DNA from 3 places in the Luteibacter flocculans genome. Region 1 is predicted to be linked to each of the others. Evidence: riboswitches for the same ligand, from Rfam matches in the RefSeq annotation. Region 1 holds a riboswitch; each other region holds the start of a gene.
What was found. Region 1 has a riboswitch for cobalamin ahead of IM816_RS00550 (TonB-dependent receptor domain-containing protein). Riboswitches for the same ligand answer to the same signal wherever they lie in the genome.
Positions count from the first base shown of each region.

Region 1 (10,142 bases):
GGTCAACGTCGTCGACTCGCCGCTGGCTGCGATCGCGGATGTCGTGGTGCCGCTGCATGCCGGTCCTGAGAAAAGCGTGGCTGCGACGAAGAGCTACCTCGGTGCGCTTGCCGCTATCCTGCATATCGCTGCGCGCTGGAGCGGCAGCGCCGAGATCGGCGACGCTCTCGCTGCGTTGCCTGCGCAGTTGCGCGGCGGGTGGGACGCCGACTGGAGCGCGCTCACCGATGGTCTCGTCGATGCACATAACCTTTTCGTCGTCGGTCGTGGCTTTGGCTTCGCCGGCGCGCTCGAAGCCGCACTCAAGTTCAAGGAAACCTGCGGCCTGCATGCCGAGGCTTTCAGTTCTGCGGAAGTGAAGCACGGCCCGATGGCGCTGGTCGGTCCCGACTTCCCGGTGCTGTTCTTTGCGCAGAACGACGACACGCTCCCGGGTGTGCTCGACGTCGCTGCCGAATTCCGCAAGCGCGGCGCGAAGGTGTGGATCGCCGCCCCGGGTGCCAGCGGTGAAGGCGTGTTGCCTCTCGTCGCCACCGCGCCGATCAGCGCACCGCTCGTCACGGTGCAGAGCTTCTATCGCGCCACCGCCGCGCTGGCATTGAAGCGCGGCTTCAATCCCGACGTTCCGCCGCACCTGAACAAGGTGACGGAAACGGTGTGACGCCGCATTCCAAGGACATTCCATGACCATCGCCCTCGTCAACGGCCGCGTACTTACCGACAACGGATTCCAGGGCGGCTTTGCCGTGCTGGTCGATGGCGGCACGATCACCGGCCTCGCCCTGCCTTCCGATCCGCGTGTACGCGCTGCCGAGCGTCACGACCTCGGTGGGCAAACGTTGCTCCCGGGCTTCATCGATTGCCAGGTCAACGGCGGTGGCGGCGTGTTGTTCAACGATGCGCCCACCGTCGAAGTGATCCGCACCATCGGCGAAGCGCATGCGCGCTTCGGTACCACTGGCTTCCTGCCCACGCTGATCAGCGACGATCCCGACGTGATGGCGAAGGCCATCGATGCCGTGAACGCGGCGGTGGAGCAGGGCGTGCCGGGCGTTCTCGGCATTCATCTCGAAGGCCCGTTCATCGCACCGGAGCGCAAGGGCGTGCACGATGCGGCCAAGTTCCGCGTCGCGGGTGCGGACGACGTCGCCATGATCGCGCGCCGCCACGGCGGCGTGACCTTGCTCACGCTGGCGCCGGAACGCGCCTCGGACGACGTCCTCGCGCAGCTCGTCGCCAATGGCGTAATCGTGGCGGCAGGACATACCGCTGCCGATTACGACACCACGCGTCATGCGCTCGGCAGCGGCGTCCGTGGCTTCACTCATCTGTTCAACGCCATGACACCCTTCACCAGCCGCGAACCCGGCGTGGTCGGTGCGGCGCTCGAAGATGCGGCGAGTTGGTGCGGTCTGATCGTGGATGGTCACCACGTGCATCCCGCCTCACTGCGTGTGGCGATCGCGGCGAAGGCACGCGAGAAGATGATGCTGGTCACCGACGCCATGCCGCCGGTCGGTTCCGACAATCCGAACTTCGTGTTGAAGGGCGAGACGATCACGGTACGCGATGGCGTCTGCCAGACGGCTGACGGTACGCTCGCCGGTTCGGCGCTCGACATGGCGACCGCCGTGCGCAACACGGTGCAGATGGTCGGCGTGTCGTATGACGAAGCCGCTCGCATGGCTTCCACCTATCCTGCCGCGTTCCTCGGCCTGGGCAGCACCCACGGCCACGTCGCCGCCGGCTACCGCGCCGATTTCGTGGTGATGGACGACGCTTACCAGGTCACCGAAACCTGGATCGGCGGCACGAAGGTCTTCGGCTAAACCACACGGAAGCTGCCCCGGCGGCGATGAAGCTCGCCGGTGGGAGCCAGCCTGCTGGCGATAGCAACTTGCCTCGCCGCCACACCGCTTCGTTGGCTTTTCGCCGCCAGGGTGGCTCCCACAAAAAAAGGCCGGCGCTCCGCGCCGGCCTTGATAGGGAGATCGCCGGTGGGAGCCAGCCTGCTGGCGATGGCAACTTGCCTCGCTGCCACACCGCTTCGTTGGCTTATCGCCACCAGGGTGGCTCCCACCTGTGCTGTTTTGTGTCCTTCGTCTTAGAGCGAGAAGTCGTAACGCACGCCAAGCCGCAGGTAGCGCGGGTTCTGGAACGCGATCGGACGGCGGTAGTCGTCGCTGACCACCGGCACACCGTTCTGCACCGTACCGGTCTCGCCCACGTCGATCTGACCGACGGGACGCTGGCTGCCGACGACGTTGAACACCGTGGCAGAGAACGCCAGTGGCTGGTTCTGGCCTGCCCACATCGGGCGGTACTCGGCGTTGAGATCGAGGTTCCATGTGTACGGCAAGCGGCCCTTCGACCCGCGCGGCGACGGCTGGAAACCGCACTCGAAGTACGAGGCGCCGTATTGGATCGCATCGACCGGATCTAGGCCGATGCAGTTCTTCGGACGCCCCGTCGCAACGGCCAGGTTGCCGCCGAACAACCATTCCTGCGTGGCCTGCCAGTAACCGTACGCCTTCAACTGGTGCGTGCGGTCGTTCGGCAGCGGACCGTTCGCGTACTGCATGATTTCCGGCGCGTCCCAGTCCTGCGTCACCGACGGATCGAGCTGGCCGATGTCCGACTTCAACTGGCCTTCCGAGTTGCCGTAGCTGCGCGAGAAGGTGTAGTCGATGCGGCCGTACCAATCGTCCGCGAAGTGATGTTCCAGATAGAGATCGAGCGAGTAATAGCTGCGCTTCAGATCCGGGAACGGCACATTGCCCGGCGGCGGGGAAGTGAAGTCGTCCTTGGTCAGCTTGAACGGCACGTACTGGCCGCCGCCCACGTCCACGAGGAAGGTGTTCGACTTGCCCGGATTGAACAGATAGCAGCCGGGCAGCGACGCGTTGCTGATGTCGATGCCGTTGCGCGCGGCATACGACTCGAACGGGCGCGAATCGCAGAAGTCGTCGATCGAGCTCTTCAGCTTGCGGTACGTAGCCTTCGCACCGAAGCTCCAGTTCTCGTTGATGGCCTTGTCGAAGCCGAGGATGTATTCGTCCTGGTAATACGCGTCGATGCCCTTCGCGGCCACGGTCTTCGGATCGGGCGTCGTGCCGTCCTCGCCGTTGAGGTACGCGCGGCTGCCGAGCTGGGTCAGGCCGGTCGGCTCGCCGTTGGCAGCCACGCCGCTATAGGTGTAGTACTCGCTGTAGTACGTGGATGCCGACGCGCCGCGGATCGCGACGTTGGACGGAATGGCGAGGTGATAGCGGCCGGCGTTCGCGTAGATCTTGAACGTGGAGTCGCCGAACACGTCCCAGGTCGCACCGAGGCGTGGCGCAAGCTGATGACGCTGCTTCACATAGGTCTCGCCGTCGCCATTCAAGTTCTTGAACTGCTCGTTGCGCAGGCCGAGGTACACCATCCAGCGATCGGTGACCTGCCAGTGGTCTTCGATGTACTGCGCTTCCTGTTCGGTCTTCACGCTTGCGCCGGTTTCGAAGAGACGCTTTTCCGCGACGTACGTGGTACCGGGCGGCGGCACGATGTCGGGACGGCCCGTGACTGTGCCCGCATTGCGATAGACCCAGCGGTAGCCGCCTTCGTAGATGTTGCCGGAGGTCGATTCGAGCGTCTGGTTGTCCACACCGACGCGCAGATCGTGATCGCCCGCGCGGTATTCCACGTCGAGACGCCAGCCGTGCGTCTTGTCCTTGGCACCGGCATTCAGCACCGTGCCGTTGACGAGGCCGCAGCCGGTAATCGGATTGGCGATGCCGCGACGGTTGTCCGTGATCCACGGGCAGTTCGACGAACCGGCGTAGCCAAGATCGCGCTCGTGCTTCGTGGTGGTGTGACCGTACAGCGCGTTGATGGTCAGGTCGTCGGTGATGTAGCCCGTGTACTTGCCGATGTAGACGTCACCGCCCGGTGCCGAGCCCGCGCCCGCATCGAAGTTCTTGAGATTGTCGGTGCCGAGATACGCACCGCGGCTGCGCGTGTCGTAGTCGTACGCGTAGACGCTGCGTTCGGTGTTGGTCTTGTCGCCGATGCCGGTGACTTCGAGCAGATGGTTGTCGGTGATGTTCCAGTCGATCTTGCCCATCCACTTCGTGGCCTTCTGCGTCTGGTTCGTACGCTGCGGGGCCAGAATGCTGCTGGTGGACTTGGTATCGGTGCGGGTGAAGTCGCCCGCAGCGAACAGGAACAGCTTGTCCTTGATCAGCGGACCGCTGATGTAGGCGGTGTACTGGGTGTCGCTGCGCTCGTTGTCGCCGCGGTTCTGGTACAGCTGGCCGTTGGTGCGATAGATATTGCGTGGCGACTGGCGTGCGCCGTTCGGCTGGATGTACATGCCGACGCCGCCCTTCCAGGTGTTGCCGCCGCGCTTGGTCACGATGTTGATCACGCCGCCAGTCGAGCGACCGTATTCCGCACCGTAACCACCGGTGAAGATCTGTTGCTGGTCGATCGCGTCGTAGGGCAGGCTGGTGAAGCCCAGGCCGGTGAGCGCGTTGGTCACCGCATAGCCGTTGATGTAGTACTGGTTCTCGGACGCCGACGAACCGCCGAACGAGGCGACGTTACCGTAGCGGCTGTCGCCGGAAATGACGCCCGGCGCGAGCAGCGCGGCCGCTGTCACGTCGCGTGCGAGAGGCAGCTTCTGCAACTGTTCCGAGGTAAGTACGGTGCGCGAGTCGACCTGGGACACGTCGATCGCGGGGAGGACGTTGCCGGTGACCTGCACGCCTTCCAGGTTCTGCGCGGAAGTTGCAGAAGCAGTCGCTGCGCCGCCGAAGGACACGTCCACGCCGCCGCCGAGGTTCACCTGCACGTTGTCGCGGCTTTCCGCGACCTGACCGCCGCGCTGGACCGATACCTTGTAGCGGCCGACCGGCAGCGAGCTGGCGCGGTAGCGCCCATCGGCATCCACGCCGACGTCGCGGGTCAGACCCGTATCCAGGTTTTCGAGATGGACGACGGCGCCGTCCGGCTGCGCGACGCGGCCGAACACGACACCGGAAGCATTGGACTGGGCGAGCACGGCGCCACTGGCGAAGCAGAAGGCGAGGGCGGTGCACAAGGCGGTGCGCCGAATGGCGCCATTGCGAACGTTGGAGGCCTGCATGTGTTTGTCTCCCCGAGGAAAAGCAAGAAAGCCGGCTGCGAAGGTGCGAGCCGAGCTCCGGCGGTATTGCTGTCTCATCGCCCCGCTCCACCGGTCCCCCCGGACGCGGCTTCGTAGGCCATGCCTCCCGTTGCGCCATACCGCGCGCCCGACAGCAATTCCTTTCGCTTGTAATCGAATTATTTTGCGATGGTCAACCCTGTGTTAAGCAAAAATTAAATTTGTCGTGACAAACAAGCACTTGCCGGCTACCATCCGCCCCGTTCGGGTGTCCGCGCCGACGGTGGTTGGCGTGGATTAAACGGGAAGCCGGTGCGTTCTTTCGTAGGACAAGGCCGGCACTGCCCCCGCAACGGTATGCGTCCAGGCGGGCATTGCCCGTTCGCGGACTCGGTAAGACGCCACTGCGCGAGCGGGAAGGCACCGGGTCCGGCCATCGTCGATGGCTGACGCGAGTCCGGAGACCGGCCCGATGTCGACCCGCCACCCCGGCGGGCGTCCCTGTTTCGATCGATTCGCGGAGGGCGGATCCGGACAGCCGCCGGGTTCCCTCCCGTTTGCCGTTCGTCGCACGTCCTCCGATTGCCTGCATGAGCCGCTTTGCGGCGAAAGGAAGACGTTCCATGAAGAAGACCCTGCTCGCGGCGGCGCTTTTGTCCACGATGACGATGGCCCATGCCGCCGACGCGCCCGACCGGCTCGATCCGGTGGTGGTGACCGCCAACCGTGCACCCACGCCGCTGGACGAGGTGCTGGCACCGGTCACCCTCATCACCCGCGAGGACATCGAGCGGCTGCAGCCGGTGAGCGTGCAGGATCTTCTCGTTGGCCTGCCCGGCGTGGCGATCGCGAACACCGGCGGCATCGGCCAGCAGACCTCGTTGTTCATGCGCGGCACCAATTCGTCGCACACGCTGGTGCTGGTGGACGGCGTGCGCGTCGGCACGGTGGGTGCCGGTCTGCCAGCCTATGAGCAGCTTCCCGTGGAGCAGATCGACCACATCGAGATCGTGCGCGGTCCGCGTTCGACACTGTATGGATCTGACGCCATTGGCGGCGTTATCCAGATCTTCACCCGCCACGGCCAGACCGGTGAGGCGCCGACCCCGACGCTGTCCGTCACGGGCGGTAGCCACGGCTATACCGCGGGGCAGGCCGGCATTTCCGGTGGCGGCCAGCACGGCTGGTACAACGCCAGCCTTGGCGGGCAATACACGGCCGGGATCAACGCTTGCCGCGTCGGCGCCGCGGAGGCCATGGCGGGCTGCTTCACCGACGAGCCGGATCACGATGCCTCGCGCATGTATAACGGCGCCTTGTCGGGCGGCTATCGCTGGGACGATGGCACCGAGCTCACCGGTAGCTGGCTGCGCAGCAAGGGCGACATCGAGTACGACGGCGACTTCCAGAACTTCACGCGCCGCTCCCAGCAGGTGGCCGGTGGGAAGCTGGCTTTCGACGTGATGCCGGCGTGGCGCATGTCGCTCGCGCTCGGCCAGAACCAGGACCGCGCCGACAATTACCTCAATGGCGCCGACAAGACGCTCGACTTCGTGAACTACGGCGTGGACAAGGCGCGGGTGGGCTATCTCTACTCCAAGCGCAATCAGGCGTCCTGGCAGAACGACGTGACCCTCGCCGCAGGCCAGACCCTGACGGCCGGTGTCGACTACCAGCAGGAAACGTTGAAGAGCGATACCGACTACCTGGCCGACTCGCGCAACAACACAGGCATCTTCGCCCTGTACCAGGGTCTGTTTGGCGCCCACGAACTCCAGCTTTCGGTCCGTCACGACCACAACACCCAGTTCGGCAACCACACCACCGGTTCGGCGGCCTATGGTTTCCGCTTCGACAACGGCATGAAGCTCACGGCGTCCTATGGCACCGCCTTCCACGCGCCAACCTTTAATGACGAGTTCTATCCGTACGGCGCGCCCGTCAATCTGAATCCGGAAACCTCGCGTACTGCCGAGATCGGGCTGTCTGCGCGTCCCGGGATCTGGAACTGGGCGGTGAACGCCTACCAGGCCACCGTGAACGACCTCATCGGCTTCGATGCCAACTTCCTGCCGATCAACGTGAGCAAGGCACGCATCCGTGGCATCGAGGGGCAGGTGGGTGCGGACGTCGATGGCTGGCATGTGCGCGGCTACGTCACGCTCCAACAGCCGAAGAACCGCGACGGCGGAAGCCAGGACGGCAACCTGCTCGCGCGTCGCCCGGAACGCACCGCCCGCGTGGACCTGGACAAGGACCTGGGCGCATTCACGCTGGGCGGCTCGCTCAACGCGGCCGGCCACAGCTTCGACGACGCCGCCAACACGCGCCGGCTGGGCGGTTACGCCACCGCCGACCTCCGCGCGACATGGCACGTCGATGCCGACTGGAGCGTGCAGGGCCGCGTCGCCAACCTCGCCGACAAGCGCTACGAGACGGCGGCCTATTACAACCAGCTGGGTCGCACCTACTATCTGACCCTGCGCTACGCGCCCGCACACTGAAACCGGGAACCCCTGTCTTCCGGCAGGGGCCCCACTAAAGGCACACGCGACGAAACGCGCGGGACGTCATAAAGTCCGCGGGCGCGGGGTACCTTCCCGCGAACACAGGACGTGCCGTGAACTTTTTTGCTCCCTTCATCCGCCGGCCCATCGGTACCTCGCTGCTTGCCGCGGGGCTGACCCTGGCCGGTGCCATCGCCTATATGTTGCTGGGCGTTGCCGCGTTGCCTTCGATCGAGGTGCCGGCGGTGTTTGTCCAGACGCAGATGCCTGGCGCCAGCGCGCAGACGATGGCGTCCACCGTGATCGCGCCCCTTGAGCGACACCTGGGGCAGATCCCGGGCGTGGACCAGATGTACTCGAACAGTACGGAAGGCGCAGGGTTCGTACGTATCCGCTTCGATATGAACCGCTCGACGGACGCTGCCGCGCGCGACGTGCAGGCCGCCATCAACGCCGCCGCCGCGGATTTGCCGGCCGGCATGCCGTCGCCGCCGCAGTACTTCAAGTTCGATACGGGCCAGATCCCCGTCCTGCTCGTCGCGCTTACCTCGAAAACGATGCCACCCGACAAGCTCTACGACGTGGTCGACACGCTGATCCGGCCGGCGGTCGCGCAGATCGACGGCGTATCGCGCGTGCAGATCTTCGGCGGTACGCCGCACGCGGTCCGTATCGAGTTGGATACCAACGCCCTTTCGTCGAAGGGGCTCACCGCAAACGACGTGTCGAATGCACTGCAGGCCGCCAATGTGAACTCGCCGCAGGGTGTGCTCTCCGACGGCGACTCACAGATGACGGTGATCGCCAACGACGGCCTGCGCAGCCCCGAGGACTTCGGCAAGATCCTCATCGCCGTACGCAACAACGTCCCGGTGCGGCTCTCCGACATCGCCAAGGTGTACAGCGGCCAGCAGGACCAATACCAGAAGGCGTGGTTCCAGGGCGAGCGCTCGGTCACCATGCAGATCAGCAAGCGGCCGGAAGCCAACTCGATTGCCACGGCGGAAGCCATCCGCCAGGCGTTGCCGCGGTTCCGCTCGCTGCTGCCCGCCGATGCGGAAGTCACGCCCATCTTCGATCTCACCCAGACCACGCAGTCGGCACTGCACGAGGTCAAAGTGGCCTTGATGATCAGTATCGTCATGGTCGTGCTGGTGATGCTGGTGTTTCTGCGCCGGATGGGGCCGACAATGATCGCCACGCTCAGCGTGCCGTTGTCGCTCGCGGGCGCGTTCGTGGTGATGTGGTCGCTGGGGTACACGCTGAACACGCTGTCGCTCATGGCGCTGGTGCTGTGCATCGGCTTCGTCGTGGACGACGCCATCGTGGTCATCGAGAACATCGTTCGCCACATGGAAAATGGCGCGAAGCCTATGGAGGCCGCGCTGGAAGGTGTGCGCGAGATCGGCTTCACGGTGATCTCCATCACGCTGTCGCTCGTGGCCGTATTCGCGCCGTTGCTGTTCGGCAACAACATGATCACCAAGCTGCTGCGCGAGTTCTCCGTAACGCTTGCCGCGGCGGTGCTTATTTCCGCGGTGGTGTCGCTGACGCTGACTCCCGCGTTGTGCGCGCATTACCTGAAACACGACGCACCGGACCGCAAGCCCTCGCGCTGGGAGCTGGCGCTGGAACGTTTCGACCGCGGCTTTCTTCGCCTGTACCAGCGCGGGCTCGACTGGGCGATGCGGCATCGCCGCCTGATGCGCTGGCAGCCGTTGATTCTGCTCGTGGCGACCGTGGTGCTCGCCATCGCCGTGGTGAAGACGGCCGGCGGCAACTTCATGCCCGACGAAGACACGGGCATGCTGCAGTTGCAGGTCAGCGCGGATGCGAACATCTCTCCCGATGAGATGACCCGGCGCCTGCTCCAGGTGGCCGAGGTCCTGCAGAAGGACAGCACGGTTGCCGATGTGTCCACCATTCTCGGCGGTGACAACGGCGGCGCCGTGGGCAATCAGGGCCTGATGTTCGTGGACCTGAAACCCAAGGGCAGCGGTCCCGGCGAACGCCGGGAATCGCTGAAGGAGATCATGGATCGGCTCGGCAAGGAGTACGAGAAGATCTCCAACGTGCAGGTCTTCATGAACCCCGTGCAGTTCCTCGGCGGCGGAGGCGGCAACAGCAACCGCGGGCAGTACTCGTTCCAGTTGATCAGCACCAGTGGCGAAGATCTCCAACCATGGACGCTGAAACTCGTACGTCAGATGCGCAAGATGAAGGAGTTCCGTGACGTCGGCAGCGACTTCGACATCGTTGGCAAGCAACAGATGGTGAAGGTAGACCGCGACGCCGCGGGTCGTCTCCAAATCGGCATGGGCATGATCGATTCCGCGTTGTTCAACGCCTTCGGCCAACGCCAGGTGTCGATCATCTATTCCGATATCAACCAGTACTGGGTGGTGCTGACCGCTGCCGCGGCGCAGACCCTCAGCCCTGATGCCTTGCTCAACACCTACGTAAAGAACGAGGTGGGCAAGATGATTCCGCTGTCCGCGGTGGCGAAG
Region 1 covers NZ_CP063231.1:119,753-129,894, forward strand. Annotated here, with positions in the region: gene IM816_RS00535 (SIS domain-containing protein) at 1-661, shown strand, start outside; gene nagA (N-acetylglucosamine-6-phosphate deacetylase) at 684-1,829, shown strand; gene IM816_RS00545 (TonB-dependent receptor) at 2,105-5,128, opposite strand; cobalamin riboswitch at 5,378-5,615, shown strand; gene IM816_RS00550 (TonB-dependent receptor domain-containing protein) at 5,752-7,632, shown strand; gene IM816_RS00555 (efflux RND transporter permease subunit) at 7,749-10,142, shown strand, end outside.

Region 2 (10,142 bases), 240 kb from region 1:
CTCACCTCGTCGGAAGCCGTGAGCTTCCGTTATTCGAGGATTGAGCCATGAACCTTCAGCTCGAAAAGACCGGCCCGCGCATGTTCGGTCGCCGTCTCGCCTTTGCTCTCGCCCGTCGTCGCGCTACCGGCTCCGTACCGGCCAAGCGCACGATCACCGTGCCGCGCTCGCTCGACACCACCGAAAGCTCGATGAAACCGGCGGAAGGCAAGCTTTCGCAGTCATGAACTGCGACATAGACACTACGGCGCGGCCTACGCCGTCCGCCGTCCATCTCCATAGCGACACCGAACGTCGACTCTGCGTCGGCGCGCCTGCCATCGGCTGATCGCCGTAGGCCGCTCGCGCCCGTCCGGACGATGTCCGGAAAGGTAGCGGGCCATGAAGATCCAGACCTCGCAGGCCGGTACGGCCGCCAAGACCCTCAACCACATCACTGCGGAAGCCTATCGCCCCGCGGCCGATCTCCTGCGCTCGCTGGACTCCCGCCCCGACGGTCTCGACGAAACCGCGATCGCGGAGCGTCTCGACCGCGACGGTATCAACGAAGTCGGCCACGAGAAGCCGCCGCACTGGTCGATCCAGTTGCTGCACGCGTTCCGCAACCCTTTCATCATCGTGCTGCTCGTGTTGTCCGTCGTGCAGCTGGTGACCGAGCCCGACGACTACACCGGACCGACGATCATCGCGGTGATGGTCGGCATCAGCGTGCTGCTGTCGTTCACCCAGGAATTCCGTTCGTCGCGCGCGGCGGAGAAGCTGAAGGCGATGGTCCGCAATACGGCCACCGTCACGCGCCGCGCAGAGGATGGTCACGCCGAGCGCATCGAGGTGCCGGTCGAGGAACTGGTGGTAGGCGACATCGTTCACCTCGGCGCGGGCGACATGGTGCCCGCCGACCTGCGTCTGATGGCGGCGAAGGATCTCTTCATCAGCCAGGCGATCCTCACGGGTGAGTCGCTCCCCGTGGAGAAGGCGGCGCCCAGCGGCTCGGCCGTAGGCGATACGAGCAGCGGCCCGCTGGACCTTCCGACGGTCTGCTACATGGGCACCAACGTCGTGTCCGGTACCGCCACCGCCGTGGTACTCGCCACGGGCGCGCGCACCTATCTGGGCTCGCTCGCGCACACGCTGTCCGGCGAACGCGTGCAGACGAGCTTCGACCGCGGCATCGCCTCGGTGAGCTGGCTGCTGATCCGCTTCATGGCGGTGATGGTGCCGATCGTTTTCTTCATCAACGGTTTCGACAAGCACGACTGGCTCGAAGCCTTCATGTTCGGGCTGTCGGTCGCGGTCGGTCTCACGCCCGAGATGTTGCCGCTGATCGTCACGGCCAATCTCGGCAAGGGCGCCATCGCCATGTCGAAGCGCAAGGTCGTGGTGAAGCGCCTCAACGCGATCCAGAACTTCGGCGCGATGGACGTGCTCTGCACCGACAAGACGGGCACGCTCACCCTGGACAAGATCGTGCTGGAACGGCACGTGGATCTGGCGGGCGGCGATTCCGACGAAGCGCTCGAATTCGGTTACCTCAACAGCCGTTTCCAGACGGGCCTGCGCAACCTCATGGACAAGGCGGTGCTGGAGCATCGCGACCTCGAACCCGTCGCGCGACGCTTCCGCATCGTCGACGAGATCCCGTTCGACTTCCAGCGTCGGCGCATGTCGGTCGTGGTGAGCGACGGGCAGGGCGAGCAACTGCTGGTATGCAAGGGCGCAGTGGAGGAAATGCTCGCGATCTGCACGCAGGCGCGCACAGGCGACGTGATCGAGGACATGACCGACGAGAAACGCGCCGAGATCCGCGCGATGACGCGGCGGCTCAACGAGGACGGTCTGCGCGTGCTGATCGTGGCCATGCGCCGCGATCCATCGGCGGAGCGTGCCTATGGCGTGGCCGACGAGGCAGGCCTCACCGCCGTGGGTTGCCTTGCCTTCCTCGATCCTCCGAAGGATTCCGCGGCCACGGCGATCCGCGCGCTGCACCACCATGGCGTCGCGGTGAAGGTCATCACCGGCGATAACGAGGCGGTCACGCGGAAGATCTGTGCGGAGGTCGGACTCGACGTGAGCGCTTCGGCGCAGGGGCGCGACATCGAACAGCTCGACGACGAAGCGCTGGACGCGATGGTCGAGAGGACCACCGTGTTCGCGAAGATGTCGCCCGTGCAGAAGGCGCGCGTGGTGAAGGCCTTGCAGCGCCGCGGACACACCGTGGGCTTCCTGGGCGACGGCATCAACGACGCCCCGGCGCTGCGCGAGGCCGACGTCGGCATTTCGGTGGATACCGCCACCGACATTGCCAAAGAGTCCGCCGACATCATCCTGCTCGAAAAGAACCTGATGGTGCTTGAGGAAGGTGTGGTCGAAGGCCGCGTCACCTTCGGCAACATCATGAAGTACATCAAGATGACGGCCAGCTCGAACTTCGGCAACGTGTTCAGCGTGCTGGTGGCGAGCGCGTTCCTTCCGTTCTTGCCGATGCTGCCCTTGCAGATCCTCGTGCAGAACCTGCTTTACGATCTGTCGCAGCTCTCGATTCCATTCGACCGCATGGACGACGAATATCTGCGCCAGCCGCGCAAGTGGGACGCGGGCGACATCGGTCGCTTCATGGTGTGGATCGGCCCGGTCAGTTCGGTGTTCGACATCACCACGTTCTGGCTGATGTGGCACGTGTTCGGCGCCAACGGCCCTGAGCACCAGTCGCTGTTCCAATCGGGCTGGTTCATCGAAGGCCTGCTCTCGCAGACCCTCGTGGTGCACATGATCCGCACGCGGCGCATTCCGTTCCTGCGCAGCATGGCGTCGGCGCCGGTGCTGGCGCTCACGGGCGCGATCATGGTGGTGGGCATGCTCATTCCGTTCAGCACGCTGGGTGCGCGCATCGGCATGCAGCCGTTGCCGGGCATCTATTTCGCCTGGCTGGCGCTGACGCTGGTGAGCTACTGCATCCTGACCCAGGTAATGAAGACGATCTACATCCGGCGTTACGGCCGCTGGCTGTAACGCGGGAAGGTGCGACATTCGGGCAGGGACGGCGACGACGCGTTGCCGTTCCTACCCCTCGCCAGGCGCGATCGCCACAGGCCCGAACGGGCAGCGCGGGACATACGCGCTGAGGCCACGAGCGTTTCATAGGTGCTCCCCAACCACGGAGTCACCACGATGCTTCGATCCACCTTGGCCGCTGCGCTTTTCGTTCTCCCGGCCGCTGCTTTCGCACAACCGACCACCACCACCGATCCGGCCCCGGCGCCCGTGCGCTACGTGGATGCCCTCGACTGGCCGACCCGTGACGCCGGCACGGCGTCGTTCGGCGAGGCCGAAGACCGTCTCAACATGGCCTTCGATCGCCTCTGCGGCGACACATTCTGCGAAGGCGATTACTCCAACCTGACGCCGCTGCAGCTCAGCTGCTCGGTGGACGCTACCAAGGCCACGCTGAAGCAGTGCCTGTGGGTGTTTGCCGGCAGCCATGCCTCCGTGAACCCGAAGTCGGGCGCCGTGCAGGCCACGGCCAAGCTGTTCAAGTGCAAGCTGCTGCTGGCGAAGGACACGCCGGTGGATGCGTTCTATGAGGTCATGACCGGCGGCGATCCGCTCAACGACAAGCTGCCCATGACCAATCACTCGGTCTACGACGGTCTGCTCGGCTGCCTGTGGTGATGTGAGTAAGGTGGCTTCCGCATTGCGCGGGAGCCACCATTTCACGGGGATCAGGGGCTCGCCATCCGGACAGGTGTCGCATGGTCCACGGCATCGATCTGTTCCGCTTCCTGCGGTCGTTCCTGCGGCGCTTCCTCGGGCATGGCGATCACGACGCGATCGCGACCGTTGGCCTTGCCCCGATAAAGCGCTTCGTCCGCCACGATCAACAGGCGGTCCAGGTCCGCGCCGTGCCGCAACGTGCAGGCGACGCCGAAGCTCGCCGTGACACGTGCTGTCGAAGGACCGCCGGCCGGTGGTGCAGCGATGGCCGAACGGATCATCTCGGCGCGCTTGGCACCGCTCGCCTCATCGGTGAAGGGCAGCAGGATCGCGAATTCCTCACCGCCGAGGCGGCCGAAGACGTCGTGCTGGAGCAGGTGATCGCGGCATTCCGCCACCACACGAAGAAGGACCCAGTCGCCTTCCGAATGCCCGTAGGTGTCGTTGACGAGCTTGAAGTGGTCGAGGTCGAACAGGATGAGGCACGAGGGTGTCCCGTTCCTTCCCGCCGCCTGCAAGGCTTGCGTGGCTTCATCGACGAAGTGCTGGCGGTTGCAGATGCCGGTGAGGCTGTCGCGCCGGGCCATGCGCATGAATCGAAGCTGCGCGCGCTTGGTACGAACCAGCCATAGCGCAATGGCGGCAAGAACGGTGAGCAGCAGTGCGATATACAGGCGACTGGTCTCCATGGCGCGCCGATCGACTTCGCGCTGCAGGTGCAGGATCTGGTTCTGCCGGTCCAGTGCATCGGCTTCCATGCGGCTGGACGCCACCTGTTGCTTCACCACCTGGTAGGCGATGGCGCGTGCGGTCACGTCATTCAGATAGCCCTTGTCGACCTGCATGTAGCGTTCGAGCCACTGCGTGGCCATCTGGAAGTCGCCGTGGCGTCGCGCCACGAGGTACAGCGTATGCAGGGCACTTGCGAGAGGCTCGGAGTACTCGCCCGGCACCGCGCTGTCGACAGCCGCATGCGCGTACTTCTCTGCGGCTTCCACCTCGCCCAGTTCCCAGTGTCCGCGCGCGAGTAGCGACTCGACCTGCGACGTCAGACTTGGATATTGATCGTGCAATACCGACGCGTAGTGCTTCTCCAGCAGCGACACCGCGTCCTGTGGTCGGCCGTCGGCGATCGCGCTCTCTGCCACGTCGGTGCGCAAGGCATTGGCGATGAGCTTCTCGCCAGCCGCCTCGCAGTCGGCGACGCCCTGCACGTAGCGCGGATCGCTGCCGACGATACGCTTGCCACGATACAGCGCATGCAACTTGATATACGTGCCCTTGCACGCACTCGCGTTGGCGGGCGTGTTCTGGATCATCCGTTCGGCATAGTCGGCGGCCAGGTCGTACTGGCCGGCCGTGGTCAACATCTGCGCCGCCTCGCCAAGCCCTTGCAGCAACGCCTGCGGGTCATTCACGTCCGGCAGTGTGTCCGTCAGTTCGCTGAGGCGCGAGAACGCATCCTGATAGCGATGGCCGATGCCCAGGATGTTGATCAGCGTGGCCGTGGCGCGGAAACGCAGGGTCTTGTCCGACGAACTGCCGACGACGGATTCCAGCAAGGGAATGGCCGCCTCGTAATCGCCGGCATAGGCCACCTGCCACGCTTCGAGATAGTGCAGATGCTCCCGTTGCTTTTCCGTCAGCGACGCCGCGTCCTGGCTCAACCGTGCCAGTGTCGTGACAAAAGCCGAATGGTCCGAGGTCTTGGTCGCATCCGCCTGGGCGAGGGTGGTCGTCGCATCCTCGCCCGGCTTCAACTGGGCCACAGCCATGCTGGCGTACGACGCCAGCAACAACGCCACCGCACACAGCGAGAGCCGGTGGCGAATGTGGCCCACGAACCTCATCTCACGCCTAGGCGCTGTGCGCGAGCGCGGACTTTTCCGCACCGTCGTTGTCCGGCGCTTCTTTCTTCTCCTTCTCCTGCTCCTGGTTCGGATCTTCCTTCTCACGGTCGAGCTGGATGCTGTAGTAAGTGCCCGGCGCCACGCGTTCGCGCAGCGTGTCTTCGTCAGCCGCGAGAATGGCGGCGGCGAGTTCACCGTCGACGTTCGCCTCGGCAAGTTCGCGTGCCAGTGCTTCGGTCCCCGCGTCGCGGAGGTCGGCCTCGGCGCCCATGCGCGCCAGGAAATCGATTACGTTCGACATGTCTTCCCCTATTGGATGACGCCGGAACACCTCCCCAGGTGACCATGCGCGCGCCGATCATAGCGCGCCCGCGGGCTCGGTCCGTTAAGGCGCTTCCGATGCTGCAAATTCGGCCAGACGCGCGCGTATGGCGAGGTCGGGTTCCAGCGGCGTGCAGGGGGGGATCGCCAGCGTATCCGGCATGCCGAGCGAGGCGTCCTGCACACTGCCGAGTGGCATGCGTTCGATCCGCGGCGTCTGGAAGGGCAGGGTGGCGGCGCGGTAGATCACCACCTCGTGGGTGGGCGGGTAATGGCGACTCAGGACCTCGACCAGCACGGCGAGACGACGGGGCTCGGTGTCGAAGCGTCCGCCGCTCAGGTCGCCGGCAATGCCGACCTGCCAGAGCACCAGCCATGCGGAGGTATCGACCGAGCGCCGATACAACATGAACTGGGTGGCTTCGAAGTGCTGGCAGCCCGTTCGGCCGGGGTCCAGGCCAAGGTCCGCGTAGAGGCAGTCCTCGGACGAGATGCCCGGCTCCATCCGCGCCACATAGCCCTCCGCGCGTGCTCGCGCTACCGCCTCGTGCGGTGCCTGCGCGAAGACGCCGGGATGACCATAGAACACGCCGCACACGCGTCGTCCTGCACGCACCTCGGTCAGCATCGCCTCGACCATGTCCCGGTATGTCGCCTGCCGTGGCTTCGCCTCGGCGTAGAACGGCTGAAGACTGCGAACGTCGGGGTGCAGACGGCGTACCCACTGCTCCACGACGCCATCGGATACTCCGGCGAAGACCACGTCTGCCGCCGTGATCTGGCTCCGCGCGATCGGCGTCAGGTGCGAGCCGAGCATCATGCCCAGGCCCACGCATGTCAGCGTGCCGGCGGTCGCTGCCGTCATGGTGTTCTCCCCCTTGGTTCTCAGCCGCGATGGTAGCGCTCGCCGGAGGCCGCCGCCCGGAAAACGCCATGCCTCGGTCACGGATGGCGCAGGGGATGAGCGCAGCATGGCCCGACCGTTCACAGGGGAGCAGGTTCGATCATGCAGCGTACGCCCGGTCTCGATACCTTGCGCGCCATCGCCATCGTCTGGGTGATGCTATTCCACAGCTATCTGCTCGGCGGCCTGGGTACCGGCTTTGCGACGCTCGAACACGCCGGGTGGATGGGCGTCGATCTCTTCTTCGTGCTCAGCGGTTACCTGATCGGCTCGCAGGTGCTGCGTTCGCTGCATGCCACCGGCACGCTGGACCTTGGCGACTTCTATCGGCGTCGCGCCGTACGCATTCTACCGGCGTTCTTTGTCGTACTCGCCATCTATGTGGCCTTGCCGGGATGGCGCGAGACGCCGGGCATGCAACCGCTGTGGCAGTTCCCGACCTTCACCTTCAACCTGCTGTTCGACAACCCGGAAAACTACGCCTTCTCGCACGTGTGGTCGCTGTGCGTGGAAGAGCATTTCTACCTCGTGTTCCCTCTGCTTGCCCTGGCGCTCGCACGCCGTGCGTCGGTCGGCGCGTTCGTGGCGATCTGTCTCGCCGTTGTGGTGGGTGGCATGCTCCTGCGTGCCTGGCTCTGGTCGAGCCAACTGGCCCCCGCGCTGGTGGGTGACGGCGACGGTGCCGGCCTGCCTTACCTGCGTTATCTCTACTACCCGACATGGTCGCGCCTCGATGGGCTCGTGGCCGGTGTGGCACTCGCAGCGACGGGTGTCTTCCGGCCCGCCATGATCGCGCGCCTTCGCGCGCACGCGACGGCGCTGCTTGCGTGCGGTCTGCTGGTGCTCGGCGCCATGCTCGTTCTGTTCGACGGCGCGCGCATGGACTTCTGGCCGTGCGTGGTCGGCTATCCCGCACTCGCCCTTGGCATGGCGTTGCTTGTGGCAGCGGCCAGTGGCGATACGTGGCTGGCGCGCCTGGAGGTGCCGGGTGCCGGGTGGCTTGCACGCGCCTCGTACAGCCTCTACCTGTGCCACAAGCTTGTCTTCACGCTCGTCCAGACGGCTTTGGACGGCCATCTGGCGGACTATCGCTTCCTGCGTTTCGCCATCTATGCCGTCGCGACACTCGCCGGAGGCGCCTTGCTGCACTACGCGATAGAGCGCCCGTTCCTGCGCTGGCGTGACCGTTTCGCGAAACGTTCCGCTACACTGTCGCCGCCCAAGGTGATCCGAGGCGGCAGCGCCGCGGATTGAAACGGGAATCCGGTGACGCGCGGTTCGACACATCGCGCCATTCCGGAGCTGCCCCCGCAACGGTAGGCGAGTAAACGGTCGGCATCGAAGCCACTGTGCCCTTGAGGCATGGGAAGGCGCCGCCCCGCAGGCATGGCCTGCGCTCGTGAGCCCGGAGACCGGCCTCGTGGTACACCGGACAGGCGGAGGGCCATGTCGTGGGTGGCCGTCGAGTTCTGCCGCCGGCAATCCCCACCTATCCCTGCACTTGTCCCCGCCATCATGCCGCGCGGGTTGGCGCGGTTCGCAGGGAGTCATCACGTGTCGTTTCGTTTCCGCCGCCTCGCGCTTGCCATCGCGGTAGCTTTCGTCGTGCCTGCCGTCGCCGTTGCCGACGAGGCCTCCACCGATCTCGACCAGGTCGTCGTCACCGCCAGCCGCACCGATCAGGGACTCACCCAGGTGCTTGCTGCGTCGACCGTCATCGACCGTGCGGAGATCGAGCAGCGCCAGCCGCGCTCGCTCGCCGATCTGTTGCGCGGCACGCCCGGCGTCTCCATCGCCAACAACGGCGGTCCCGGCAAGGCCACATCGGTGTTCATGCGCGGCACCGAAGCCGATCACGTGCTCGTGCTGGTGGATGGCGTGCGGGTGGGCTCGGTCACGTCCGGCACGGCTGCCTTCCAGGACATTCCCGTCGATCAGATCGAGCGGATCGAAATCGTGCGCGGCCCTTACTCCAGTCTCTACGGCTCCGATGCGCTCGGTGGCGTCATCCAGATCTTCACCCGTCACCCGCAAGGCAGCTTCGTACCGCAGGCATCGATTGGCGTGGGCAGCGACAACACGTTGCGTGGCGCGGTCGGCTTTGCCGGTCGCGGTGCCAACGGCTGGTATGCAGTCGAGGCCAATCACGACCAGACCGATGGCATCAATGCATGCCGCGGCAGGCCCAGCCCCGGCGGTGGCGGTTGCTTCACCTACGAGCCGGATCGCGACGGTTATCGCAACAATGCGCTGTCGCTCAAGGGCGGCTGGCGCTTCGACGAACAATGGGATGCGGACGCCAATGCCACGCGCAGTGAAGGCCGCAATCACTACGACGGCACCAACAGCAACTTCGCCGCGTCGGCCACGCAGGTGCTCGGCAGCCGCGTGCGCTACAAGCCCGCGCAGGACGTGCTGTTGACGGCAAGCCTCGGGCGCAGCGAAGACCTTTCCACCGACGAGAAGGACGGTGTCTACGCCGATACCTTCAACACGCACCGCGATCTCGCCTCGATCCAGGCCGATCTCGGCCGCATCGGCGGTGCCATGGGCCTTACGACGGTGGGCTTCGACTGGCAGCGCGACCGCGTCGTTGGCAGCACCGACTATCTCGTCGATGCGCGGCGCAACCATGCTCTGTTCGCGCAGTGGCAACAGGAGTTCGGCGCAAACTCGATCCAGGCGAGCCTCCGCCGCGACGAGAACAGCCAGTTCGGCGGCAAGACCACGGGCAGTTTGCAATACGGCTACGCGCTGACGAACACCTTGCAGGTGACCGGCAGCTACGGCACGGCATTCAAGGCCCCCACGTTCAACGATCTCTACTATCCCGACTACGGCAACCCCGATCTGCGTCCCGAAACCTCGCGCAACGTCGAATTGGGCCTGCGCGGCACGCCGGGCTGGGGGCATTGGTCGATCAACGCGTTCCAGAACCGCATCGATCACCTCATCGTGTTCGACGCGAGCCTTACGGGGCCGCTGTTCCCCTTCGGTGGTGCGAACAACGTCGATCGCTCGCGCATCCGTGGCGTGGAACTCGCTGGCGACACGACGCTGGGCGACTGGCGGCTCGCGGGCAATGCCACGTGGTTGCAGCCCGAGGACGATAGCGATGATGCGAATCACGGCAACCTTCTGCCGCGTCGCGCGCGCCGCACGGCACGGGTGGACGTCGATCGCTCGGTCGGTGCGCTGAGCGTCGGGGCGAGCGTGTTCACCTCCGGGTATCGCTACGACGACACGAGCAACCTGCACCGGCTCGGCGGCTACACGCTCACCGATCTTCGCCTGGCGTATGCGTTTGCGACGGCCTGGAAGGTCGAGCTGTCCGCAAACAACGTGTTCGATCGCCA
Region 2 covers NZ_CP063231.1:358,480-368,621, forward strand. Annotated here, with positions in the region: gene IM816_RS01475 (hypothetical protein) at 48-227, shown strand; gene mgtA (magnesium-translocating P-type ATPase) at 382-3,009, shown strand; gene IM816_RS01485 (hypothetical protein) at 3,169-3,669, shown strand; gene IM816_RS01490 (diguanylate cyclase) at 3,720-5,552, opposite strand; gene IM816_RS01495 (hypothetical protein) at 5,569-5,862, opposite strand; gene IM816_RS01500 (SAM-dependent methyltransferase) at 5,947-6,747, opposite strand; partial or broken gene IM816_RS01505 (acyltransferase family protein) at 6,889-7,998, shown strand; cobalamin riboswitch at 7,992-8,221, shown strand; gene btuB (TonB-dependent vitamin B12 receptor) at 8,302-10,142, shown strand, end outside.
Region 2: linked by a shared signal. The riboswitch ahead of btuB (TonB-dependent vitamin B12 receptor) and the one ahead of IM816_RS00550 (TonB-dependent receptor domain-containing protein) in region 1 are both predicted to bind cobalamin.

Region 3 (10,142 bases), 200 kb from region 1:
TCGGCGACACCGTAGGGCTTCACCAGGATCGCGGTGCGTTCGTCGCGCTGTATGCCATTGGCGGTGTGATCGCCGGTGGCATACAGCACCGGAAGCTCAGGCTGTTGCTCCCGCAACCGATCCGCGACTTCCACGCCGTTCATGCCTGGCAAGCCGACGTCGGCCAGTAGCACGTCGATTGGCTGCGCGTTATACACACGCAGCGCTTCATGGCCGTCGCCAGCTTCGAAGGCCATGTGTCCGCGACTTTCCAGCATTTCGCAGATCGACATGCGGATCAGCGCATCGTCTTCGACCACCAGCACTCGCATCGGCGGCGGCACCGGCGTCGCGGTAGCCGACGCCATCGGCAGCGCATCCTGCGTACGCCGCAGGCGCGTCGCCAGCACGTTGCGCACGCGTCGCGCGAGTTGGTCGCGGGTGTAAGGCTTGCTCAGCAGCTCCACGCCCTCATCGAGGCGGCCGCCATGCACGATGGCGTTTTCCGTGTAGCCCGAGGTGAACAGGACGCCGATACCTGGCTGCCGTTCGGCGGCCTTGCGCGCCAGCTCGGGGCTGCGCAACGGACCGGGCATCACCACGTCGGTGAACAGCAGATCGATCGCGATGCCGCTCTCGATGATCGACAATGCACTTTCCGCGTCACGTGCCTTGAGCACGCGATAGCCGAGGTCGCCCAGCATGGCGACGACGGTCTCGCGCACGGCGTCGTCGTCCTCCACCACCAGGATGGTCTCGTCGCCACCGCGCACGCCTTCCTCCTCAATGTCGACCACCCGGTCCTCGCTCTGCGTCGAGCGCGGCAGGTAGATCTTCACCGTCGTGCCATGACCCGGCTCGCTGTAGATCTTCACGTGGCCGCCGGACTGCTTCACGAAGCCATAGACCATCGACAGGCCAAGGCCGGTGCCGCGGCCTTCCGGCTTGGTCGTGAAGAACGGCTCGAATACCTGGTCGATGATCTCGGCGGGAATGCCGGTGCCGGTATCGGTGACCGCGATCATGACGTACTGGCCCGGACGCAGGTCGCCGTGTGCCGCGGCGTAGGTAGCGTCGAGCAGCGCGTTGCCGGCCTCGATGGTCAGCTTGCCGCGCCCTTCCATCGCGTCGCGTGCATTGAGCGCGAGATTGAGCAGCGCGTTCTCGACGTTGCCCGGATCGACCAGCGTGTTCCACAGGCCGCCGGCCACCACGGTCTCCACCTCGATCGCCTCACCCAGCGCGCGGCGAAGGAGTTCGTCCATGTCGCGGACGAAGCGGCCGATGTTCACCACCTTCGGGGCCAGCGGCTGGCGCCGACCGAAAGCGAGCAACTGAGCGGCGAGCTTGGTGCCGCGGGTGACGCCGGCCATGGCGTTCGCCACGCGGCGTTCCGCGCGGGCGTTGCCCGCCACGTCGGCGCTCAGCAGCTGCAGGTTGCCGCTGATCACCTGGAGCAGGTTATTGAAATCGTGCGCCACGCCACCGGTCAGCTTGCCGATCGCGTCCATCTTCTGCGCTTGGCGTAGCTGGTCCTGGGTCAGACCGAGCGCGAAGTCCACGGGCTCGCCGTCGCTCCGGGTCGGCAGCAGCGACACCATCAGCACCGGCTCGGCGTCCGTACCGCCGCGCCACGGCTCCACGGACAGGCGCCAGGGCGTGCCGTCGGCCGAGGCGACCTCCAGCGTGGCGAGGCCCTCATCTACGGATCGCGAAAAGGCATCGACGATCCGTTTCCGGGTCTCGTCACCCCATACGGCGAGGAAATCGTCCGAGGGCAACCGAGCGGCCGCCCACGCATTCGCGTACAGGAGCTCCCCGGCGGTGGAAAGGGCGACGATGCCGTAGGGAACGGCATCGAACGACCGGGAGATCAGTGCATGATCCTGCAGCGCAAAGGAAGATGGCATCGAGCCTGGCGGGTGCGTGAGGGAGGAAAGACGGGAGTTTATCGTTGCTCGCAAGATCCGATTGTGTAGACGATCTTCACATCCTCTTCGCGCTCGATTACGAATCCGATCAGATACCTGCGCCAGACCCAACATCTTGTGTTGACCCCTCGCCCCGCCGGCTATATCGTGTGCCCGCTGGTGTCCGGAGAGGCGCGACTGCCCGTCGGACTTAATAGGGAATCCGGTGCAAATCCGGAACTGCCCCGCAGCGGTAAGTGGAAACGACCCCGTCTGAATGCACTGGTCCTCAGCGACTGGGAAGCGATGGGTAGGCGGGCCTCCGGGCCCTCGTCCACGAGTCCGAAGACCTGCCAGCGGTCGGTGCCTCATCGGTGCCGATTGTGGTGACGGCTTCCGCGGGGAAGCGCGTCGCGGACCGGAGCCGCCCTGGGCAGGCTCCGTCCCGGCTTTTTTCCCGTTGGCCTGAACCGCTTCGAGCCCCGTCCGAGGGAACGGGAGTTTGAACCTGGCCCTGGGGCACGCCACACATGACCACGATGGATTCCGCCGCGCACGAGCGCACCGAGACGGCCGACGCCGTCACCACCACCCCGCCCGCGACCGGCAACGCGCCCGCCGCTGGCTATCGCAACGAGCCGCCACCGGCCTTTGCCCTGACCCCGCCGCACAACCCCGGCCAGATGCGCGTGACGAAGCGCAACGGCGGCCAGGAAGTCGTCGACGTGAACAAGATCGTGCGCGCGGTCACCCGCAGCGCCGACGGCCTTTACGCCGTGGACCCGATGCGCGTCGCGCTGAAGACGATCGGCGGCCTCTATGACGGCGCCACCACACAGGAACTCGACCAGCTGTCGATCCGCACGGCCGCCGCGCTGACTGCCGAGGAGCCGGAATACGGCCAGCTCGCCGCGCGCCTGCTCGCCGCCTTCATCGACAAGGAAGTGTCCGGGCAGGACATCCAGTCGTTCTCGCAGTCGATCTCCACCGGCTTCGAGCTGGGCATTCTCAACGAGCGCCTCCGTGACTTCGTGCAGGTGAACGCGCGCAAGCTCAACGATGCCGTGGACACCAGCGCCTCGCGACGCTTCGAGTACTTCGGCCTGCGCACGGTTTACGACCGCTACCTGCTGCGTCATCCGACGAAGCGCTTCGTCATCGAGACGCCGCAATATTTCTTCATGCGCATCGCCTGCGCGCTCGGCGGCAACGACGTGGCCGAGACGCTGGAGCTGTACCGCATGCTCTCCTCGCTGGAGTACCTCGCCAGCTCGCCGACCCTGTTCAACGCCGGCACCGCGCACGAGCAGCTGTCGTCGTGCTTTCTGCTGGATTCGCCGCAGGACGCGCTCGAGTCGATCTACGCCAAGTACGGTGACGTGGCCCAGTTGTCGAAGTTCGCGGGCGGCATCGGCCTCGCCTATTCGCGCATCCGCTCGCGCGGCTCGCTGATCCGCGGCACCAACGGCCACTCGAACGGCCTTGTGCCGTGGCTGAAGACGCTGGACGCCTCCGTCGCCGCCGTGAACCAGGGCGGCAAGCGCAAGGGCGCGGCCTGCGTGTATCTGGAATCGTGGCACGCGGACATCGAGGAATTCCTCGAATTGCGCGAGAACACCGGCGACGACGCACGCCGCACACACAACCTCAACCTCGCCAACTGGGTGCCCGATCTGTTCATGCGCCGGGTCGAAGCCGACGGCGACTGGTCGCTGTTCGACCCGAAGATCGTGCCGCACTTCGTCGACACCTGGGGCGCCGCGTTCGACGCCGCCTATGAAAAAGCCGAGGCCGACGGCCTGGCCGCGAAGACGATCAAGGCCCGCGAGCTGTACGCACGCATGCTGCGTTCGCTGGCACAGACCGGCAACGGCTGGATGACCTTCAAGGACCGCTCGAACGCCACCAGCAACCAGACGGCGCGCCCCGAGAACGTCATCCACCTGTCGAACCTCTGCACGGAAATCCTCGAGGTCACCAACGCGAACGAGACGGCCGTCTGCAACCTCGGCTCGATCAACCTCGCGCGGCACGTGGTCGACGGTGCGTTCGATTTCGACAAGCTGGCCACCACCGTACGCACGGCCGTGCGCCAGTTGAACCGCGTCATCGACCTCAACTTCTATCCGATCGCCACGGCCCGGACGGCCAACATGAAGTGGCGCCCGGTGGGCCTGGGCGTGATGGGTCTGCAGGACGTCTTCTTCAAGCTGCGTCTCCCGTTCGACTCCGACGCCGCGCGCGAGATATCCACGCGCATCGCGGAAGAGATCTATTTCCACGCCCTGTCGATGTCCAACGAGATCGCCGAGCGTGACGGGGCACATCCGGGCTTTGCGGAAACGCGTGCCGCCAACGGTGAGCTGCAGTTCGACTACTGGCCGGCGGCCACGCCGACCGGGCGCGATGCGCGCTGGGCGGAACTGCGCGAGAAGATCAAGGCCACCGGCCTGCGCAACTCCCTGCTGATCGCCATCGCACCGACGGCAACCATCGCCTCTATCGCCGGTTGCTACGAGTGCATCGAGCCGCAGGTGTCGAACCTCTTCAAGCGCGAGACGCTGTCCGGCGATTTCCTCGTCGTGAATCGCTACCTCGTCGAGGAATTGAAGACTCTTGGACTGTGGACCGCCGAAGTGCGCGACCAGATCAAGCTCGCCGAGGGTTCGGTGCAGGGCATCGCCGCCATTCCGGCCGAACTGCGCGCGGTCTACCGCACCACCTGGGAACTGCCGCAGAAGGCACTGATCGATCTCGCCGCCGCGCGCGGTGCCTACATCGACCAGAGCCAGTCATTGAACCTGTTCATGGAGAACCCGAACATCGGACAGCTTTCGTCGATGTACATGTACGCCTGGAAGGCGGGCATCAAGACGACCTACTACCTGCGCTCACGTCCGGCCACCCGCATTGCCAAGACCACTGTCAGCGCGACTGCTACGGCACCTGCTGCACCGGCCATCGATGCGCAGGAACAGGCAACGGCTGCCGTGTTCTGCTCGCTCGAAAACCCCGAATACTGCGAAGCCTGCCAGTAACCGGCCCGCGGAGCGGCACCTGCCGCTCCGCACCCCTTCTCGACGCTGGCGCGCCACGGCGCGCCGCTCGTCCACATTGAGGCACCTGATGTCCGCCACCCCGATCACTCGCGACTCCCACATCCTCGACCCCGGCTTCGAGCTCACCCTGCGGCCGATGAAGTACCCGCAGTTCTATGAGATGTACCGCGCCGCCATCCGCAATACGTGGACCGTGGAGGAAGTGGATTTCTCGCTCGACGTCACCGACCTCAAGTCGAAGATGTCCGATGCCGACCGGCACCTCATCCATCGCCTGGTCGCCTTCTTCGCCACGGGCGACACGATCGTGTCGAACAACCTCGTGCTGAACCTCTACCAGCACGTGAACTCGCCCGAAGCGCGCATGTTCCTGTCGCGCCAGTTGTACGAGGAAGCGCTGCACGTGCAGTTCTATCTCACGTTGCTGGACACCTATATCCCCGAACCTGCGGAACGGAACAAGGCGTTCGCCGCGATCGAGAGCATCCCGTCGATCCGGCAGAAGGGCGAGTTCTGCTTCAAGTGGATCGAGTCGATCCAGAACCTGAATCGCCTGGAGACGCGCGAGCACCGCCGGCAGTTCCTGCTCAACCTGATCTGCTTCGCCGCCTGCATCGAAGGACTGTTCTTCTTTGCCGCTTTCGCCTACGTGTACTACCTGCGTTCGCGCGGTCTGCTGCACGGCCTGGCGTCGGGTACCAACTGGGTCTTCCGCGACGAGTCGGGCCACATGGCTTTCGCCTTCGAAGTGGTGCGCACCGTACGCGAGCAGGAACCGGACCTTTTCGACGACGAGATGCGCGAGCAGGTGGAAACGATGCTGGAAGACGCCATCGCCTGCGAGACGCAGTTCGCCCAGGACGTGCTCTCCGGCGGTGTGGCCGGGCTGTCGGTAAACGACATGCGTCAGTACCTCGAGTACTGCGCCGACCAGCGCCTGGCCCAGCTCGACATGCCGAAGAAGTATGGCGCAAAGAACCCGTTCGACTTCATGGACCTGCAGGACGTGCAGGAGCTGACCAACTTCTTCGAGCGCCGCGTGTCGTCGTACCAGGTCGGCGTGCAGGGCGAAGTGGCCTTCGATCAGTCGTTCTAAGCGCCGGGGCTTGGCGACTCAGTCGCGTAGCCTGCCACGCGAATAGCGTAAACAGGCCCTACAATGGCGGCACCATGAATGACGGTGCCGCCATGATTCCCATCGCCCGACCCACGGAGGCTCGCCTCCTGGAGATCGTCTTCCCGGATCACACCAACCACCTGGGCACGCTGTTCGGCGGCCAGGCGCTGGCCTGGATGGACAAGGCAGCGTTCATCGCCGCCTCGCGCTACGCCCGTAAGGTGGTGGTCACGGCACGATCGGAGCAGGTGGACTTCCACGTGCCCGTGCGCAAGGGCCAGATGGTGGAACTGATCGCCACCATCGTCTCGGTCGGCCGCACCTCGATGAAGGTGGACGTGGCTATGTACACGGAAGACCTGATCACCGGCGAACGCGAGCTGTGCACGCGCGGCACCTTCACGATGATCGCGCTCGACAGCGACCTGAAGCCCACGCCGGTCGATAGCCCGGCATAACCCAATCGGCCGCCGAAGGGCGGCCCGTCGGGGCTTGACCTAGAGCGCACTCGAAGGCGTAGGCTTCTCGAATGCCTCAATCCCTGACCATCGCCGAGGCCGCCCAGGCCACCGGTCTCACCGTCCACACGCTGCGCTACTACGAGCAGATCGGTCTCATCGATCCAGTGCCGCGGCGCAACGGGCAGCGCGTCTACGGCGAGCCCGAGATGCGCTTCATCCAGTTCGTACTCAAACTCCGCTCCACCGGCATGTCCATGCGGGACATCCAGGAATACGTGCGGCTGCGCCGCCTCGGCGAAACCGAGGAAAGCATCCGCGAGCGCGGCGACCTCCTCGCGCGGCATGCCACAAAGCTGCGCAGCGAACTGGTCGAATTGACCGAGACCATCGCGCGCCTCGACGAGAAGATCGCGCTGTATCGCTCGCTTTATCCCCAGGAAGCCCTCCCCACGGAGCCGCCGCTCGACGCGGCGACGCCGGGCATCCCCTCGCATCGAAGGAGACACGCATGATCACCCGCAAGCTCGGCAAGCACGGCCCCGACGTCTCGACCCTCGGCCTCGGCTGCATGGGCATGAGCGAGTTCTACGGCGCTGGCGACGAAAAAGAATCGATCGCCACCCTGGAACGCGCCCTGGACCTCGGCATCACCTTCTGGGACACCTCCGACGCCTACGGCCCGCACACCAACGAGGAACTGATCGGTCGCACGCTTGCCGGACGTCGCGACAAGGTATTTCTCGCCACCAAGTTCGGCATCGTCCGCGACCCGAACGACCCGAACAAGCGCGGCATCGACGGCCGGCCCGAGTACGTGCGGCTGTCGGTAGAAGGTAGCCTGCGCCGCCTGAAGACGGATCACATCGACCTCTATTACCAGCACCGCGTCGATCGCAACGTACCGATCGAAGAAACCGTCGGCGCCATGGCGCGGCTGGTGGAGGAAGGCAAGGTGCGTTACCTGGGCCTGTCGGAAGCCTCGGCCGCATCGATCCGCAAGGCAGCAGCGGTCCATCCCATCGCGGCGCTGCAGAGCGAATACTCGCTATGGACGCGCGATCCGGAGACCACCGGTACGCTGGCTGCCTGCCGCGAGCACGGGATCGCGCTGGTGGCGTATAGCCCGCTCGGTCGTGGCTTCCTCACTGGGGCGATCACCAAGCCGGACGATTTCGCCGAGGACGACTACCGCCGCATCAATCCGCGTTTCACGGGCGACAACTTCGCCAAAAACCTGGCAATCGTGGAAAGGGTGCGCAAGTTCGCCGCGACCAAGGGCTGCACGCCGGGCCAGCTTGCCCTGGCATGGGTGCTCGCCAAGGGCGACGACATCGTGCCGATCCCGGGCACCAAGCGCGTGAAGTACCTGGAAGAGAACGCCGGAGCGGTACAGGTGACGCTGAGCACTGCCGAGGTGGCCGAGATCGATGCGGTGTTCCCGCCGGACACGGCAGCCGGCGATCGCTACGCGTCCAACATGATGGGCTCCATCAACGCCTGAACGCCGGGCCGAGCGGTAACGGTGGGGCTCGGCCCGAGCCCCTATAATGGCGGTTTGTTTCCGCAGCAAACCGCCATGTCGTCCCCCGAACACTCGCCGCTGGGCAAGGCCACCGTCTACGCCGACCGCTACGACGCCAGCCTGCTCTTTCCCATCCCGCGCCAGGGCAAGCGCGACGAGATCGGCGTCTCCGGCGCCGATCTGCCGTTCCATGGCGTGGACCTCTGGAACGGGTACGAGCTGTCGTGGCTGGATGCGCGCGGCAAGCCGATGGTAGCGGTGGCGGAGTTCCGGTTCCCGGCTACCACGCCGAATATCGTCGAATCGAAGTCCTTCAAGCTGTATCTCAACAGCTTCGCCCAGGAGCGGCTCCCGGACGCGGCCGAGGTGCGCGAGCGCCTGGTACGCGATCTGTCGGCGGCCTCGGGCGGCCCGGTGAACGTGGTGCTGCGCGCGCCGAACGAACTCGACGGCACGCCGCTGGGCGAGCCGGAGGGCACGCTGCTCGACGATCAGGCGCTGGATTTCGACTGTTACGGTCCGCCGCGCCCCGACTACCTCACCGCCACCGCGGGCGACGTCCGCGAGACGCTCGTCTCGCACCTGCTGCGCTCGAACTGCCCGGTGACCGGCCAGCCCGACTGGGGCAGCGTCCAGATCGCCTATGCAGGTGCGCCCATCGATCACGCCGGGCTGCTGCGCTACCTCGTCTCGTTCCGCAGCCACACCGAGTTTCACGAGCAGTGCGTGGAGCGGATTTTTACAGACATCCAGGCGCGTTGCGCGCCGCGCGAGCTGTCGGTTTACGCGCGTTACACGCGCCGCGGCGGGCTCGACATCAACCCATTCCGCAGCACCGATCCGACTGCCGTGCCGGGAAATCCGCGCGGTGCCCGCCAATGATGAACGCATCATTCATGCGCTCTTCATTGGACTTGCCTTTAGTTGTGTAGCCTGTACCCTGCGGCGGCTACGGCTCTGCCCTGACGCCCATTCGTTTTCGAACCTGATAGCCATTCTCGGAATCCAGACATGAAGCTTTCGTTCCGCTCGTCCGTTCTCGGCACGGCCACCGTCGCCGGCCTGCTGGTCCTCACCGCTTGCGGCAAGAAGGAAGAGCAGCAGAACGCGCCAGCTCCGGCCGCTACCGCCCCGGCGGCGCCTGCGCCGACCCCGGCCCCGTCGGCAAGCGCTCCGGCCGCTGCCACCACCGCCGCGCAGGCGCCCGCCCCGGCAGCCCAGCCGGCTCCCGCCCCTGCTGCGCCCGCCGTCACCGAATCGCTGAAGGTCAGCTCGGTCACCCTCGGCAATGCCGTGGGCAGCGACAAGAAGGTCGCCAAGGCCAAGAACACGTTCGCACCGAACGACAAGACCATCTACGCGTCGGTCGCAACGGACGGCACCACGGCAGGCGCCACGCTCAACGCCAAGTGGACCTACCAGGACGGCGAGACCACCACGACGGTCAGCGACATCAGCCAGTCGATCAGCACCGAAGGTCCGGCGGTCACCACGTTCAAGATCCAGAATCCGAACGAATGGCCGGAAGGCAAGTACAAGGTCACCGTCTCGCTCAACGGCCAGGCCGTGGGCAACGAAGCCTTCGAGATCAAGAAGAAGTAAGCACCTTTCCAAGGGTGCCCCAAAGAGCGCGACGAGAGTCGCGCTCTTTTTTTATCTGTCGAAAGCATCCGTGCCTTGCGCGGATGTGCGTCAGCGCGGCTGCACCGGCATGTATTCGCCTTTCGCTCCCCAGCGCTTGCCCTTGGTGTCGACACGGGCGCACAGGCTACCGTCGCAGAGCGTGACGTCGGCGCGGTTATAGGCCTTGAGCAGGTCAGCCGATAGCTGGTTCTGCTCGATCACACGCATGTAGTGAGCGGAAAGCCATACCGCTGCGCCCAGCAGCACGATGCCGAGCACGCTCACGATCGTCACGAATTGCCAGGCCCGTACGACGCGTGGCCGCAATGCATCACCGATGCGCGTGTCATGGTGCTCCAGGATCGACGTCATCTGCTCGCGGAACGTCGCCACCTCGCGCTCGCGCGTGGCGCGCAGGACGCGCTCGCTTTCCTTCGTCTCTTTCCTGATATCGACCAGCAGTTCTTCCAC
Region 3 covers NZ_CP063231.1:319,750-329,891, reverse strand. Annotated here, with positions in the region: gene IM816_RS01370 (response regulator) at 1-1,889, opposite strand, end outside; cobalamin riboswitch at 2,051-2,261, shown strand; gene IM816_RS01365 (ribonucleoside-diphosphate reductase subunit alpha) at 2,429-4,927, shown strand; gene IM816_RS01360 (ribonucleotide-diphosphate reductase subunit beta) at 5,016-6,044, shown strand; gene IM816_RS01355 (acyl-CoA thioesterase) at 6,119-6,523, shown strand; gene IM816_RS01350 (MerR family transcriptional regulator) at 6,595-7,038, shown strand; gene IM816_RS01345 (aldo/keto reductase) at 7,035-8,027, shown strand; gene queF (NADPH-dependent 7-cyano-7-deazaguanine reductase QueF) at 8,103-8,930, shown strand; gene IM816_RS01335 (hypothetical protein) at 9,060-9,650, shown strand; gene IM816_RS18815 (hypothetical protein) at 9,741-10,142, opposite strand, start outside.
Region 3: linked by a shared signal. The riboswitch ahead of IM816_RS01365 (ribonucleoside-diphosphate reductase subunit alpha) and the one ahead of IM816_RS00550 (TonB-dependent receptor domain-containing protein) in region 1 are both predicted to bind cobalamin.